Regions from separate parts of the Gordonia sp. ABKF26 genome, predicted to be linked through region 2. Evidence: predicted binding sites of a transcription regulator. Region 2 holds the regulator's gene; the other holds the start of a gene.
The links. Region 2 encodes LexA, which represses DNA repair genes until DNA is damaged. Its sites were predicted from a motif close to CGAACANNTGTTCG; they were not measured.
Positions count from the first base shown of each region.

Region 1 (8,013 bases), 280 kb from region 2:
CGCGCTCGCGACCCCGAAGGAATGACGATGGCCCCCATGCACTCGGACAGCTCGGCCGCCGGACAGACGTCGGGTCAGGGCACGCTCTACGGCATCGGGCTCGGCCCGGGCGACAGCGAACTGATGACGGTCAAGGCCGCCCGCCTCATCACCACCGCGGATGTGATCGCGTATCACTCTGCGCGGCACGGCAACAGCATCGCGAGGTCGGTCGCGGAGCCGTACCTGCGCGAGGGCCAGACCGAGGAACGTCTGATGTACCCGGTCACCACCGAGACGACTGACCACCCCGGCGGCTACCAGGGCGCACTCGACGACTTCTACACCGAGAGCGCCGAACGCCTCGCGGTCCACCTGCGGGCCGGGCGTGACGTCGTCCTCCTCGCCGAGGGCGATCCGCTCTTCTACAGCTCGTACATGCACATGCACAAGCGGCTGTCGCCGCACTTCGACGCCGAGATCGTGCCCGGCGTGACCTCGGTGAGCGCGGCGGCGGCGGCCACCGGAGTCCCGCTCGTCGAGGGCGAGGAGACCCTCACGGTGGTTCCGGGTACGGCGTCGACGTCGGAGCTGCTCTTCCGTTTCCGTTCCGGGGACGCGATCGTCGTGATGAAACTCGGCCGGACCTTCGAGCGGGTGCGCGACGCGCTCCGCGAGGCCGGGCGTCTCGACGAGGCGTTCTACGTCGAGCGGGCCTCCACGACGGTCGAACGGGTGCTCCCGGCCGCCGACGTGAATCCCGCGGAGGTGCCCTACTTCTCGATCCTCGTCGTCCCGGGACGCCGCAACAATCCGAGGTTCGAGCCGGAACCCGTGCCCGGTGAGCTCGTCGTCGTCGGGCTCGGCCCGGGCCACGACAGCTGGACCACCCCGGAGGTGCGCACCGAGCTGGCCACGGCCACCGACCTCGTCGGGTACACCACCTACCTCAAGCGCGTCACCCCTCGCCCGGGCCAGCGCGTGCATGCCAGCGACAACCGGGTGGAGGCCGAACGCGCCGAATTCGCCCTCGACCTCGCCCGACGCGGCGCGCGTGTCGCCGTCGTCTCCTCCGGTGATCCCGGCGTGTTCGCGATGGCCGCCGCAGTCGCCGAGGTTGCCGCACAACCGCGGTGGCACGAGGTGCCCGTCCGCGTGGTGCCCGGCGTCACCGCGGCCACCGCGGTCGCCGCAGCGGTCGGCGCGCCCCTCGGACACGACTTCGCGGTCATCTCGCTCTCCGACCGGCTCAAGCCGTGGTCGGTCATCGAACGACGCATCCGTGCCGCGCTCGGCGCCGATCTGGTCATCGCCATCTACAACCCGGGGTCGGCGAGCCGCACCTGGCAGGTCGGCGCCCTGCAGCACACGCTCACCCAGACGGTGTCGCCCGACCGCGTCGTGGTGCTCGGGCGAGATGTCGGCGGTCCGGAGCAGCAGCTCACCATCACCACGGTCGCGGACTTCGACCCTGCCGTCGTGGACATGCGCACGATGATCATCATCGGATCGTCGGCGACCCGGGTCGTGCAGCGCGCAGCGGGCCCGCTCGTGTTCACGCCACGCAGCCACCGCCCGGTGGACACCACCGATCAGACTGCCGACGAGTCAGCCGAGCAGCGCCTCGAGCCAGTCCCGGGCGGCCCCGACCTCTGAGACGACCGGCGAGTCGGGCTCGTCGGGCCGGTCGACCATGATGACCTCGATCCCGAGTTCGGCGGCGGCCGCCAGCTTCGCCGACGTCAGCGGCCCGCCGCTGTTCTTGGTGACCAGCATGTCGATGTCGTTGTCGCGCAACAGCCTCGACTCCGACGCGTGGTCGTAGGGCCCGCGCGAGCGCACCACCTCGTGGTGAGGCGGGAGCGCTCCGGTCGGGGCGTCGACGACCCGGATCAGGAACCACGCCGACTCGATCCCCGCGAAGACCCCGACGTCCTGACGTCCGGTGGTCAGGAAGACCCGCCCGCCCCGGGCGGCCACTTCTCGTGCGGCAGAGGGCAGGTCGGGCACACGGATCCAGGTGTCGGAGTCGCCGGGCACCCACGGATCGCGGCGCAGACGCAGCAGCGGTAGCCCCGCGTCGGCCGTGGCTCGCGCCGCATTGCGGGTGATGGTCGCGGCGAACGGGTGGGTGGCATCGACCACGGCCTGAATCCGGTTGCTCTGCAACCAGTCGCGGAGACCATCGGATCCACCGAATCCGCCGATGCGCACCGGGCCGACCGGCAGACGGGGGTCGTTCACCCGACCCGCAAGGGAACTGATGAATTCGATGCCGGACTCGCTCAGGGCCGAGGCCAACGCCCGCGCCTCCCCCGTCCCGCCCAGGATCAGGATGCGCCGAGCGTCATCCGGCGGGCTCGAATCGGTTGTGTCGGGACCGGTCACCGCGTCGACTCACGGTCGGTGCGGAGCTTGGTCATGCGCGCGTGCGAGTACAGGTAGCTGTCGGTGGCCTCGGACCTCGCCGGGTCCAGCACACGACCGACGAAGATGACCGCGGTCCTGCGGATGTCGGCGGCGTCCAGTGTCTCGGGCAACCGGCGCAGCGGGCACCGTACGATCTGCTCGTTCGCGCGACTCGCGAACGCCACTGTCGCGGTAGGACATTCACTGCCGTAGTGCGGGGCGAGCGCCGCCACGATCTCCTCGGCGCGGTGTGCCGCGAGATGAAGTGCGAGCGTCACCCCGGTCGCGGCGAGACTCGCGAGGTCCTCCCCCGGCGGCATGTCGGTCGACAGTGTCGACACCCGCGAGATCAACAGGCTCTGGCCGACGCCCGGGACGGTCAGTTCGGTGCCCAGAGCGGCCGCGGCCGCCGCGAACGCCGGGACACCCGGCACGATCCGGTGATCGATACCGCGTGCGGTCAGTTCGCGCTGCTGCTCGGCCAGCGCCGAGTAGAGGCTGAGGTCACCCGAGTGCAGGCGCGCCACGTCATGACCCCGCGCGTCGGCGGCGGCGATGACATCGATGATGTCCGGCAACGGCATCCGTGCAGTGTCGACGAGTTCGACCCCGTCGGGACACAGCGCCAGGAGTTCCGGCGGCACCAGCGATCCCGCGTAGACACAGGTGCCGCATTCCCCCAGCAGGCGCGCACCCCGGAGGGTGATGAGGTCGGCCGCGCCGGGACCGGCCCCGATGAAGTAGACGGTCATCGGACTGCCTCCGCGGGTTCGGGCCCGGGGTCGGGCGTCGACGGCGCCGGTTTGTCGACCGCCCACTGCACGATCGGCAGTGCCGGACGCCAGGTGCTCATCGTGCCGAGGGGCGCCACGGTCTCGACCGACAGTCGGCGCAACGTGCCCCCGAGTTCGCCGTGCCGCCGGGTCACGAGGGCCTGGTTCTCGACCGTCACCGCGTTGACGACGAGCCGGCCGCGGTCGGCGAGCGCCGCCCAGGCGAGCGACAGGATCTCCTCGTCGAGTCCGCCGCCGATGAAGACCGCGTCGGGACGGGGTGCGTCGGCGAGTTCGTCGGGAGCCGGCCCCCGCACCGTGAGCCGGTGCGCCACCCCGTGGCGGGCTGCGTTGCGGCGCAGCCGCTCAGCACGTTCGGAGTCGCGTTCGAAGGCGACGACCGTCCCACGGTCGTCGGCACGCAACCATTCGATCGCCACGCTGCCGGAACCGGACCCGATGTCCCACAGGGTCTGCGCCCCGGCCGGGCCGAGCGCGCACACGGTCAGGGCGCGAATCGTCGACTTGGTGATCTGGCCGTCGTGCTCATAGGCATCGTCCGGCCGGCCGGGGAGGCGGGACCGGCGGGGCCCAACGCAGTCGACGGCGACAATGTTCAGCGGGTCCCCGGCCCGACGGCGCCACGACTCCGCGGTGTCGGTGGCGATCTGTTCGGCAGGGCCACCGAGTTGCTCGAGAACGGTCATCGTCGAAGACCCGAAACCGGCATCGACGAGCAGCGTCGCAACGGCCGCGGGGGTGGTCTCGTCGCGGCTCAGTATCAGCACGCGAGCCCCGTCGGTGACCTCGCCGAGCACGACGCTCGGCTCGGCCCGCACCGCGCTGACGATCCGGGTGGTCGCGAGATCCCAGCCGAGGCGCGCACAGGCCAGACTTGCGCTGGACACCGCCGGATACACCCGCACCCGGTCCGCGCCGACGCGGCCGATGATGCTGGCGCCGACCCCGTGGAACATCGGGTCGCCGCTGGCCAGGATGTGGACGATGCCCGCGTGCGCGGTGCCGTCCTCGATTGGCCCGCTCGCTGCGCTCCCGGCGCCCGCCACGACCTCGGCCAGGTGTTCCGACATCGGTGACCGCCACGGTCGCAGTTGCGCGCCGAGTTCGGATGCAGCGCCGTCGAGGAGCGCCAATTGTCGTGCGGCACCGTAGATCACCTGCGCACGACGCAACTCGTCACGCACCGTCTCGCCGAGTCCGGGCCAACCATCGGCACCGATTCCGATCACGACGAACTCGGATGCGGGTGGCGACCCGTGAGTTGTATCCGGGGCCGTCATCGGGGAAGTCTCCGCCACACGGCGCGTGGCAGCAGGCGCATCCCGAAGAACACGGGGCGGAGCACACCCGGGATCCAGACCTCGCCGCGTCCCTTGTGGAAGGCGCGCGCCACCGCGTCGGCCACCTGCTCGGGATTGCGCGACAGCGGTGCGGGTTTCACTCCGGACTCCATCAGGTCGCGGGTCATCGCGCCGACCACGAACCCGGGACGGGCCAACAGCAGGCGGGCGCCGGTGCCGTGCAACGCATCTGCGAGACCGCTCGCGAACCCGTCGAGTCCGGCCTTCGTCGAGCCGTAGACGTAGTTGGCACGGCGCACCCGGATACCCGCGACCGACGAGAAGACGATGATCGTGCCTGAGCGCTGAGCGCGCAGGACGGACGCGAGCGGTGTGAGCACGCTGATGTGGGCGTAGTAGTCGGTGTGGGCGATCTGAAGCGCATGTGCCACATCGGTTTCGGCGCGGGCCTGGTCCCCCAGGATGCCGAACGCGACGATCGCGATCCCGATCGGCCCGTACCGCTGCGCCAGTGACTCGACGAGTGCGGGGTGGGAGTCGGTGTCGTTCGCGTCGAATGCGACGGTGTGCACCGCCACCGCCCCGGCGTCGAGGAGGCGAGCCGTCTCGTCGGCCAGGTCGTCGGGGCGACGAGCCGCCAGCACGACGGTCCGCCCGTGAGCGAGACGCGCGGCGGTGGCCACGCCGATCTCACTGCGGCCGCCGAACAGCACGAGGGTGCCGGCCGGGTCGGCGTCCGGACGCGCCGATGCCCCGTTGCTGCGTGATGACATGACCACCAGTATCGCACCGGCCCCGAGACCGACCTCTATCGTGGGGTCATGCCTCGCACCGCCGCCGACCTAGGATCCGATGCGCTCGCGTTCCTCACCGAACGCCACCTCGGGACCCTCACCACGCTGCGCGCCGACGGCACGCCACACGCCGTCGCCGTCGGCTTCACGTGGGATCCCGAGGCCGGACTGGCACGGGTCATCACCTCGGACGGCAATCAGAAGGTCCGCAACGCCGAGCGTGGCGCCTACGCGGCCGTCACGAATGTCGACGGCCCGCGGTGGTTGACCCTGGAGGGACCCGCGACGGTCCGCCGCGAACCCGACCACGTGCGCGAGGCCGAGCAGCGCTACGCGCAGCGATACCGGGAACCCAGGCCGAATCCGCGCCGCGTGGTGATCGAGATCAGTGTGAGCCGGATCCTGGGGTCCGCGTCGTTGTTCAGCTAGCGCCGCTAGCATGTGAGGTCGGATTCTGCTCGCCGTGGGCGTGGATGTCGTCGACGGGGTTCCCGCCTCTATCACACGTCACCGACAACCTTACTGCGCTATGCGGCCGTCAGATCAGTAGCCAGACAATACTTTTCGCCTGTCCTGATCCTCCGATCGCGTGTACACTCGAACGTACATTCGTAGCAACGGGTCTCGGGGGAGGTGGCCGTCATGGCCGACACCACACCCGTCGGAGGCGATTCGGCAGCGCCCAAGACGCGTGCCGTCGAGCTGGTGACAGAGCTGCATGCGATCCTCGATGAGTTGCAGACTGTGGACTTGTCGCCGTGTACCGATACCGAGTTGGCCGACGTGGCAGCCGATACCGAACGTGCCATCGCACGACTGACCGTCGCCGGTGACCGGCAGATCGATCAGGTCGAGGCTCGTGACCTACCCCGCAAGTCCGGCTGCAGGACACTCATGCAGTTCATGACCCACCGGCTGCGGGTCTCCAACCCTGTGCGGCGTCGTAAGCAGATGGACGCCACCGCCACCCGCACCAGCCTCGGCGGCGAGGTCCTACCGCCCGAACACCCCTGCCTCGCTGAGGCGTTCGCTGCGGGAGCGGTTGGCTCTGCACACGTGCAGGCCGCCCTCGATGTCCTCGACCAGATCCCCCACGCCGTCGAGCATGATGTGAAAGTCGCTGCCGAGCGTCAGATGGCCGAGATCGCCGAAGCCCACAGCCCCGCCGACATCACCCAACTCGGCGCGCGGCTCCTCGCCCACCTCGACCCCGACGGCACACCGTCCGACGACACCGACCAGAAACGACGCCGCAACCTGTGGATCGGACGCCAACGAGCCGACGGCACCGCCACCATCTCCGGCACCCTCACCCCCGAACTCGCCGCCCGACTCACGATGATGTTCGCCGTCTGGGGCAAACCCGGACTCAACAACCCCGACGACCCCGCCTCACCCAGCGGACCCGCCGGCACCGCCGACCCCGACGCCCTCGCGCTCGCGCTCGCAGCCGATCGTGACGGCCGCACCCTCGCCCAGACGAATCACGATGCGCTCGACGCCGCACTCACCGCTGGCTTTTCAGACGGGATTCTCGGAAAGTCGCACCGCGGCCTGCCCGCCCATCTGATCATCAAAGCCGATCTGGGCGACCTGATCCGTGAAGCCGGGCTCGCGACCACCGCCACCGGCACCCTGCTGCCCATCCCCGACCTGATCGCGATGGCCGGCGACGTTCAACCATGGTTGGCAGTATTCAAGGACGCCACCGCGGTGCCGCTGCATTTCGGTAGGGGCAAGCGTCTGGCCACCCGCGAACAACGTCTCGTGTCCTTCGCCCGCCCCGACGGCGAGGTGTGCTCGGCTCCCGGCTGCGATCAACCCGCCACCCAGGTCGAACTCCATCACGCCCACAAGGATTGGGCCAAGGGTGGTCTCACCGACATCGACGACCTCGCCCCGGCCTGCCCGCGGCACAACCGGATGGTCGGCGACCAGCCCGGCCAGTACACCACCCGCATCGAACGGTCCGGACCCGACGAAGGCCGCTGCCTCTGGCGGTTGAACGCCGAACCCGGCGCGCCACCCAACCCCGAACGCATCAACCGCCGGCCCGACATACCCCGGCAGTTCGCCGCACACCTACGCGACATACGCGCCGAGATCCACGGACCGCCAACGCAGCCCGGCGATCAAGCACGCCCCGAGACGCCACACCCCCACGACGCGCGCCGCTCATGGCTGACCACCAGCCACGTCATCGACGTCCGCCCACCACGGCCCGGACCACCGATGCCCTGCCCGTCGCTCGTGGAGGCGCATCTGATGACGCTTCTCGCCGACCTCTGACCTGCACCCGGAGCGACACCCATCACACCAACGAACCTCAAGTCGACCGACTGACCTGGACCGAAGTCCGGCAGCCGAAACGACATTCGCCAGTGTCTTCAACCAGCAATGGGGTGGTTGTGGCGCGTGGCTTCGACTCGGCTCCTCGACCTCGACCCGCTCCTTCGTCGCTTGCTCGGCCCGGCGGCTGCGCTCGGTGCCGGCTCGACCAGCGGTGAGGCGGTACCCCTGGCCACACGACGAGTCCACGACTCAACCGCACGGCCATCGTCGTCGGAAGTCGGTGCCGAACTGCTCAAACACCCCTATCGCGCTGGTCAGGGTGCAGATGAGTCGATGTCGCGTGACACCAGCCGCGACTTACAGCCGGACGAGTTCGTGTGGGCGGTTGTTGAGGGACTCGCAGCCATCCTCCGTGACGACGACGATGTCCTCGATCCGGGCACC
Region 1 is NZ_JBGCVZ010000003.1:3,283,155-3,291,167, forward strand. Features, by position in the region: gene AB4Z55_RS15175 (precorrin-8X methylmutase) at 1-25, shown strand, start outside; gene cobJ (precorrin-3B C(17)-methyltransferase) at 28-1,635, shown strand; gene AB4Z55_RS15185 (cobalt-precorrin-6A reductase) at 1,588-2,367, opposite strand; gene AB4Z55_RS15190 (cobalt-precorrin-4/precorrin-4 C(11)-methyltransferase) at 2,364-3,140, opposite strand; gene cbiE (precorrin-6y C5,15-methyltransferase (decarboxylating) subunit CbiE) at 3,137-4,462, opposite strand; gene AB4Z55_RS15200 (SDR family NAD(P)-dependent oxidoreductase) at 4,459-5,256, opposite strand; gene AB4Z55_RS15205 (PPOX class F420-dependent oxidoreductase) at 5,305-5,706, shown strand; gene AB4Z55_RS15210 (DUF222 domain-containing protein) at 5,920-7,566, shown strand; gene AB4Z55_RS15215 (M24 family metallopeptidase) at 7,927-8,013, opposite strand, start outside.
Region 1: a site for LexA is predicted at 5,876-5,889, ahead of AB4Z55_RS15210 (DUF222 domain-containing protein). Genes of this name have one in related genera too.

Region 2 (8,013 bases):
GTGATGATCTGCTCGGTCATGGGATGTCCTTCGGTGACAGGGGGTACGGGGTCAACGGGTGGTACTGGATGTGCGGTGCGGGTCCGTGAAGGTGGCGTCAGCTCATGCGGGCGGCTCCCGACAGTTCGGTCACCCGGACGCCGGGGAGGTCGAGATGGTCGGGAGTCGGGGCCTGGGTGCCCGCTAACGAGGCGGCCGCGGCGCCGTAGGCCACCGCCGACCGGAGGCAGTCCGCGGGCGAGGCCCCCGTGCTCTGGGCGATGAGGAAGCCGGCGAGCGAGGAGTCGCCGGCGCCGACGGTGCTGCGCGGCACGATCGGCGGGGGTGTCGCCGACCAGACGCCCGATGCGGTGACCAGGACGGCGCCGGCGGCTCCGAGTGTGGCCAGGACGTTGCCGCCGATCTGTTCCGCGATCGTGGTCGCGGCTTCGACCACGGGTTCGAGGTCGTTGCGCGACAAGGCTTCCCGCAGCGTGGCCGGGTCGGCGCCGGTCAGTTCGGCGAGTTCGTCCTCGTTGGGTTTGATCAGGTCGACGCGACCGGCAACGGTCGCCCGGAGCGGGGCGCCGGAGGTGTCCACCGCGACGCGGCACCCGGCCAGGACCAGGTCGTCGGCGATCGCGCGGTACCAGTTGTCGGGTACGCCGGGCGGGAGGGAGCCGCAGAGGGTGACCCACTGGGCGGAGTCGGCGTGCGCCCGGATGAGTTCGACGAGCGCATCGCGATCCCGCGCGGTCAGCGCGACACCCGGAGCGTTGATCTTGGTGGTCGTGCCGTCCGACTCGGCGATCGTGATGTTGGAGCGGACCTCGCCGTCGACGGGCACCGCGTCGTAGGGGAGTCCGAGTTCGTCGAGTGCGGTACACAGCGGGTCGCCCGTCCGCGCGGGGAGCAGGGCTCGGGTGGACAGGCCGGCGGCCGCGACGACGCGGGCCACGTTGACGCCCTTGCCGCCGGGTTCGGTGCGGACCGTACCGGCGCGCTGCACCTCGCCGCGTGCCAGCGGTGCGCCGAGCTCGAGGGTGCGGTCGAGGCTGGGGTTCGCGGTGACGGTGACGATCATGCGATCACGACCTCGACGCCGCGCGCGGACAGTGCCGCCGAGAAGGCCGGGTCTATCCCGGAGTCGGTGATGAGGACGTCGACGTCGTCGATCCCGGCGAAGGAGGAGAGGTCTTCGCGATCCATCTTCGAGCTGTCGGCGAGGACCACGACGCGTTGCGCGGCCGCGACCATCGCCGCTTTCACCGCCGCCTCGTCGGGATCGGGAGTCGACAGCCCATGGGACTCGCTCAGACCGTTGGTGCCGAGGAACGCGGTGGTGACCCGCAGGCGGCGGAGCGCGTCCACCGTCTCGACGCCCACCGTGGCCTGGGTGAGACCACGGACGCGTCCGCCGAGCGCATGGAGCCCGTCGGGGTGGGTGCCGGCCAGCAGGCCGGCGATGGGCAGGCTGTTGGTGAACAGGGTGAGCCTCCGATCGGGCGCGGTCGCCTCGGCGGCGCGGTAGGTCGTGGTGCCGGCGTCGAAGAGCACGGAACCGCCGTCCGGCGGCAGGAAACGGATCGCCGCCCGGCCGATCGCCGTCTTCTGTTCGATCTGGCTCGACTCGCGCTCGTCGATGCCGAGCTCGCCCAGGGCGCGCATGACCTCGGCGCGCACGGCACCGCCGTGGACCCGCTGCAGATGTCCGGCACGCTCCAGGACGGCGAGGTCTCGACGGACGGTCTCGCTCGTGACGTCGAACTTCTCGGCGAGCGCAGCCACCGACGCCCGTCCGGCGACGCGCACCTCGTCGACGATCGCCTGTTGTCTCTCCTCGGCGTACACACCGCTCCGATCTCCGGTTCCGACCACCCCGCTTGTTGAGGCGTGTGGGATTGCATGTTGTAGTAATTGTGTTTACGCCTGTTTGTGTTGACAAGTCAAGCACTTTTTGTAACGGTGGTCACATCGGTAGTCGAGTGAGAGGCAAGACGATGGCGCAGATCCTGACAGGGACCCCGGTGGTCGGCGGACTGGCCCACGGTCCCGCGCTGTGGCCGGGCGAGCGACCCGATCACTCGCCGGAGAAGCTCGGCGTCGGCGTGGAGATCCCCGAGGAGCGTCGTGCCGACGAGGTGACACGCTTCGCCACGGCGGCCGGCGCCGTCGCCTCGCGACTGCGTACGCGCGCCTCCCAGAACACCGGGGTGACCGCGGAGGTGCTCGCGGCGACCGCGGGACTCGCCGAGGACCGGGGGTGGATCGGGGCCGCGAGCGCGCTCATCACCAAGGGCGCCACGGCCGAGGCCGCTGCCGTCGCCGCGACCGATCAGTTCGCGGCGGTGTTCACCAAACTCGGCGGGTTGATGGCCGAGCGGGTCACCGATCTGAACGATGTGCGCGACCGCGTGCTCGCCGAACTGCTCGGTCTACCCGAACCGGGCGTGCCGACACCGCAGGTGCCCTCGGTGCTGCTCGCCGACGACCTCGCACCCGCCGACACCGCCGGTCTCGACCCGACGACCACGATCGCGCTCGTCACCCGGCTGGGTGGGCCGACCAGCCACACCGCGATCATCGCCCGGCAACTGGGGATCCCGTGTGTGGTGGCCGTGGCCGATCTCGCCGAGATCGGACCCGGCACAACGGTTCTCGTCGATGGGACGACCGGCCGGGTCGAGGTGGAGCCGGACGCGGAGACGGCGCGGGCGCGAGTCGAGGAGGATCGTCGGCACGCCGAGCTCGTCGCCGGGTGGACGGGTCCGGGGCAGACCGCCGACGGCATCGCCGTCTCGGTGCTCGCCAATGTCGCCGACGGATCGTCGGCGCGGGCCGCCGCCGGGCACCCGGTCGAGGGCGTCGGACTCTTCCGCACCGAACTCGCCTTCCTCGAACGCGCCGACGAACCATCGGTCGACGAGCAGGCGGCGATCTACCGCGAGGTACTCGATGCCTTCGACGGCCAGAAGGTGGTGATCCGTACCCTCGACGCCGGCTCGGACAAGCCCTTGAGGTTCGTGACCCACCCAGACGAATCCAATCCCGCGCTCGGTGTCCGTGGGGATCGAATCGCCCTGGCGCATCCCGAGATCCGAGCCCACCAGCTCGACGCGATCGCGCACGCCGCGTCGGGTTCCGACGTCGCGCCGTGGGTCATGGCGCCGATGATCGCCTCGCCGTCCGAGGCGCGCGCCTTCGCCGCGGAGGTCCGCGGCCGGGGCCTGGTCGCCGGGGTCATGATCGAGGTGCCCGCGGCCGCCATCCTGGCCGAGGCCGTGCTCGCCGAGGTGGACTTCGTGTCGATCGGCACCAACGATCTGACGCAGTACACGATGGCGGCCGATCGGATGTCGGCCGATCTCGCCGGATTGACCGATCCGTGGCAGCCTGCGGTGCTCAGCCTGATCGCGGGTGTCGCCGCAGCGGGTGTCCGCCAGGGCAAGCCGGTCGGGGTGTGCGGTGAGGCGGCTGCCGATCCGAATCTCGCCTGCGTGCTCGTCGGTCTCGGGGTGACCTCGCTGTCCAGCGCGCCGACCGCGGCCGCCGCGGTGGGGGCTCGGCTCGGCGAGGTGACCGCCCAGGACTGCCGCGCCGCCGCCGACGCCGCGCTGGCCACGTCCGACCCCGCCGCGGCGCGAGAAGCTGCCGCGGCGGTGCTCGACCGTTCGGTCGGGGGAGAGGTCAGACTCGCCGCATCACGGTGACGACCTTGCCGAGGATCACGGCGTCGTTGCCCGGGATGGGATCGAACAGCTCGTTGTGCGGCATCAGCCACACATTGGCGCCCTGACGCTTGAAGGTCTTCACGGTGGCCTCGCCGTCGATCATCGCTGCGACGATGTCGCCGTTGTCGGCGACGTTCTGCTGCCGCACGACGACCCAGTCGCCGTCGCAGATGGCGGCGTCGATCATCGACTCGCCCACGACGCGCAGCAAGAAGAGCGAGCCCTCGCCGACCAGCTCGCGAGGAAGCGGGAACACGTCCTCGACCGCCTCCTCGGCCAGGATCGGGCCACCGGCCGCGATCCGGCCGAGGACCGGCACGAAGGTCGGCTCGGGCAGCCGGCCGGCCGACGGGGTCTCCGGCGACGGCGATTCGCTCGGCGCGATGTTGACCGCACGCGGCCGGTTCGCATCCCTCTTGAGCAGACCCTTGCGCTCGAGGGTCCGTAGCTGGTGGGCGACCGACGATGTCGAGGCCAGGCCGACCTCGTCGCCGATCTCGCGGATGCTCGGCGGGTAACCGCGCTCGCGTACCGAGCGGCGGATGACTTCCAGGACCCCGAGCTGGCGCGGGGTGAGTGAGGCCTCGGCGGCGGCGACGTCGATAGGGGCCTCGTCGTCGGCTCCCCGCGCTCGGCCGCGCCTATCGCCGGTGTCACTCATGTTCGGTTCCTCTCGTTTTCGGAACGTGCTGGTAGATGGCCCGTGGGGATGTTCAGCCGCGTCCGAGCCTAGCGGAGTGCGACCTGCACCTCAAACATTTGTTCGATGTGTCGCGAGACTTTGTCGGTGCGCCGTGCTACAAATTCGAACATCAGTGCATCGAACATCTGATCGAAGTTCGAACACCGAACGCCAGACACCCGAACACCCGAAGATCCCGCACCGAACACCCGGAGGGCACCATGCGCACCGCCACTCTCGTCGCTCCCGTCCGTACCGAGCGTCCCGACACCATCCGGGCGCGCACCGACCGCGCCGACCGTATCCGGACCCGGACCCCGCTGTCCGACGGTTCTCGGCCCGTCGACAACCGGCCGGCAGGCAACCGTCCGGTGGGCGGGTCGCCACTGACGCCACGCGTCGGCGGCACGCACTGCGGCTCCCCGGTGGGTGCCCGGGGCCGCGGGCCGGTCGGTCCGGATGCAGCGGTGTTCCGTCGCCGTCGCCGCACCGCCGTCGCGGTCCTCGCCGGCGTCGGCCTCGCGTTCGTCGTGTGGGTGTTCGGTGTCGTCGGTCAGAACTATTCGGACTCGATGACGCCCGCCGCGGTGAGCGCAGAGGTCGTCCACGTGCGCGCCGGGGATTCCCTCAGCACGATCGCCGGCCGGGTGGCGCCCGAGATGCCCCGCGACATCGTGATCGACGAGATCGTCGCGATGAACGATCTGCCGTCGAGTGCGCTGCAGGTGGGTCAGCCCCTGCTCACCCCCCGGTACCGCTGAGGCCGGGCGGTATCCTCGATGTCACAGGGGCCGGCCGAGAAGCGGCCGGGCGCACGGTTTCGGTGCGTTCCAGCGTCCCGCGACCTGCGTGAGGACACGATGCGCTGCCCCTTCTGCAAGAACGACGACACCAAGGTCATCGACTCGCGTGTCGCAGATGAAGGGCAGGCCATCCGACGGCGTCGCTCGTGTGTGGAGTGCGGGCGCCGATTCTCCACGGTGGAGAGCGCCGTGCTCGCCGTGGTCAAACGCAACGGGGTCACCGAGCCGTTCAGTCGCGAGAAGGTCATGCGCGGTGTGCGTCGTGCCTGTCAGGGCCGGCACGTCGCCGAGGACGCACTCGCGCAACTCGCCCAGCAGGTCGAGGACACGGTGCGCGCGAGCGGATCGGCCGAGATCCCCAGCAACGAAGTCGGTCTCGCGATCCTGGGTCCGCTGCGTGATCTCGACGAGGTGGCGTACCTGCGGTTCGCGTCGGTGTACCGGTCGTTCGACTCGGTGGACGACTTCCAGCGCGAGATCGACGATCTGAAGTCGTCGGCGTCCGGTGGCGGACGTGTCGAGACCGCCACCACCGATCCCGTCTCAGCCGAGTCGGTCCAGAGCTCGTAGGACGCGCTTCTCCGACACGGGGAACGCGGTACCGAGACGCTCGGCGAACAACCCGACCCGTAGTTCCTCGACGAGCCACTGCGCCTCGTCGTCGACGATCGCCCGTCGGTGCTCAGGGACCTGTTCGAGCCGTTGGGCCCACCGCTCGACGACGCGATCGACGACCGCGACGCCGGCCTTGTCGCGCGCGGCGGACGCGGGCAGCGCCTCGAGACGTGCCCGCGCACCGTCGAGGTACCGCGGCAGGTTCTCCAGATGCCGCCGTGCGGTGGCTGCCACGAAGCCGTCGAACACGAGATGGTCGATCTGCTCGGCGACGTCGTCGGCAGCCAGCGATCCGGCGTGCCGGTCGATCGCCGCGCGGACCGGCGCCAGCCGTTCGAGCGCCGCGACGGCGAGCGAGAAATAGTCCGGGGCGGCCTCGGCGACGCGCGGCCTGATCCGCTCGAGGAAGGCCGAAAAGGACTGTGGCGAGCGGACTGCCGCCAGCTCGGCGTCGGCGACACCGATGGTCGCGTCCCGGATGGCCCGTCGAGTGCAGTCGGCGAGCAGTGCCTCGATGTCCGCATAGGGACTCAGGCTCAGGGCGAGTCGTTCGGCCGGATCGAGTGAGCCGGCGAGGCGTTTGGACAGCGGGGGAATCGCCAGTTCGAGCAGGGCGACGAGCCCGCGACGACGGAGACGCTCGCGGGCGTCGGGGGAGGACGCGTCCACGACGATCACGCCACGCGGGCGGCCCTTGTCATCGGCGACCACGTCGATCGTCGGGTACCGGGTCAGCCGCTGCCCGGCGACGTCGACCGTCGTCTGTTCGGGGAGCGTGCCGATCCCGTCGGCGGTCCAGGCCCGGTACAGCGTGCGTGACACCGTTCGCGGCGCCGCGGGCACACCCTTCTGCTGGAGCTCGGACAACGAGTCCGCGCGGGCGATGATCCGTCCGGCATCGTCGGCGACCGCGAAGTGCATCCGGAGGTGAGCCGGCACTCGTTCGACGTCGAAATCAGCTGCAGTGACCCTCATCCCGGTGATCGCCGACAGCTCGCGCGCCAGTCCGGCGGCCAGCGGCTCCTTGCGGGGGGTGAGTCGGCCGAGGGCGAGGTCGGCGAATCGTTGCGCGGGGGACATGCTCTTGCGGAGTTGCTTCGGCAGGGACTTGACCAGTGCGGTGGCCAGTTCGGCGCGCATGCCGGGGACCGACCAGTCGAATCCGGCCGGACGCACATGGGGGAGCAAAGCCTGCGGGATCACGACCGTGACCCCGTCGTCGGTCGCGCCGGGTTCGAAGCGGTAACGCAGTTCGAGTCGGGTGTCGCCCTGCTGCCAGGCGCCAGGGTAGTCCGTCGGCGCGACATCGGTGCCGCCGGTGACGTCCTCGGGACGCAGATCCAGCAGATCCGGTTCGGCCCGGCGGGCCTTCTTCCACCATGAGTCGAAGTGCCGCGCGGAGGTGACGTCGGCCGGTAGCCGCTGGTCGTAGAACTCGAAGAGCTGGTCCTCGGTGATCACCAGACCCCGGGTGCGCGTGCGGTTCTCGACGTCCGAGGCGGCGTCGAGGAGTGTGCGGTTGCGCTCGAAGAAGGCGTGCTGCGTACGCCAGTCGCCCTCGACGAGAGCGTGCCGGATGAACAGCTCCCGCGAGACCACCGGGTCGATGGGGCCGTAGTCGACGCGCCGCCGGGCGACGAGGGGGACGCCGTAGAGGGTGACCCGCTCGTAGGCCATCGCGGCCCCGCGTCTGGCGGACCAATGCGGCTCGCTGTGGGTGCGCTTCACGAGATCCCCGGCGAGTTTCTCGGCCCACAGCGGATCGATCCCGGCGACGGTGTGGGCGAAGAGTCGGGACGTCTCGAGGATTTCGGCCGCCATGATGAAGGCGGGTGGCTTCTTGGCGAGCGGAGAGGCGGGGAAGATCAGCAGTGTGGTGTTGCGCGCACCGGTGAACTCGCGGCCCTCGGTGTTGCGGGCGGCGATGTTGCTCAGCAGACCCGACAGGATGGCCCGGTGGACGGCGTCGGCGTCGAGTTCGGTGGGCGCGACCGACCAGTCGAGGTCCTTGACGATCTCGGTCAGCTGTCGATGGAGGTCCTGCCACTCCCGGATGCGAAGGAAGTGTAGGTACTCCCGCTCGCACATGCGCCGAAAGCGGCTGCCGGACAACTCCTTGCGCTGTTCGCCGAGGTATCGCCACAGCTCCACGTAGGACAGGAAGTCCGACTGTGGGACGATGAAGCGCCGGTGTTGGGCGTCG
Region 2 is NZ_JBGCVZ010000003.1:3,564,715-3,572,727, reverse strand. Features, by position in the region: gene AB4Z55_RS16490 (fructose-specific PTS transporter subunit EIIC) at 1-20, opposite strand, end outside; gene pfkB (1-phosphofructokinase) at 98-1,063, opposite strand; gene AB4Z55_RS16480 (DeoR/GlpR family DNA-binding transcription regulator) at 1,060-1,830, opposite strand; gene AB4Z55_RS16475 (phosphoenolpyruvate--protein phosphotransferase) at 1,980-3,689, shown strand; gene lexA (transcriptional repressor LexA) at 3,667-4,371, opposite strand; gene AB4Z55_RS16465 (LysM peptidoglycan-binding domain-containing protein) at 4,614-5,153, shown strand; gene nrdR (transcriptional regulator NrdR) at 5,253-5,765, shown strand; gene hrpA (ATP-dependent RNA helicase HrpA) at 5,739-8,013, opposite strand, start outside.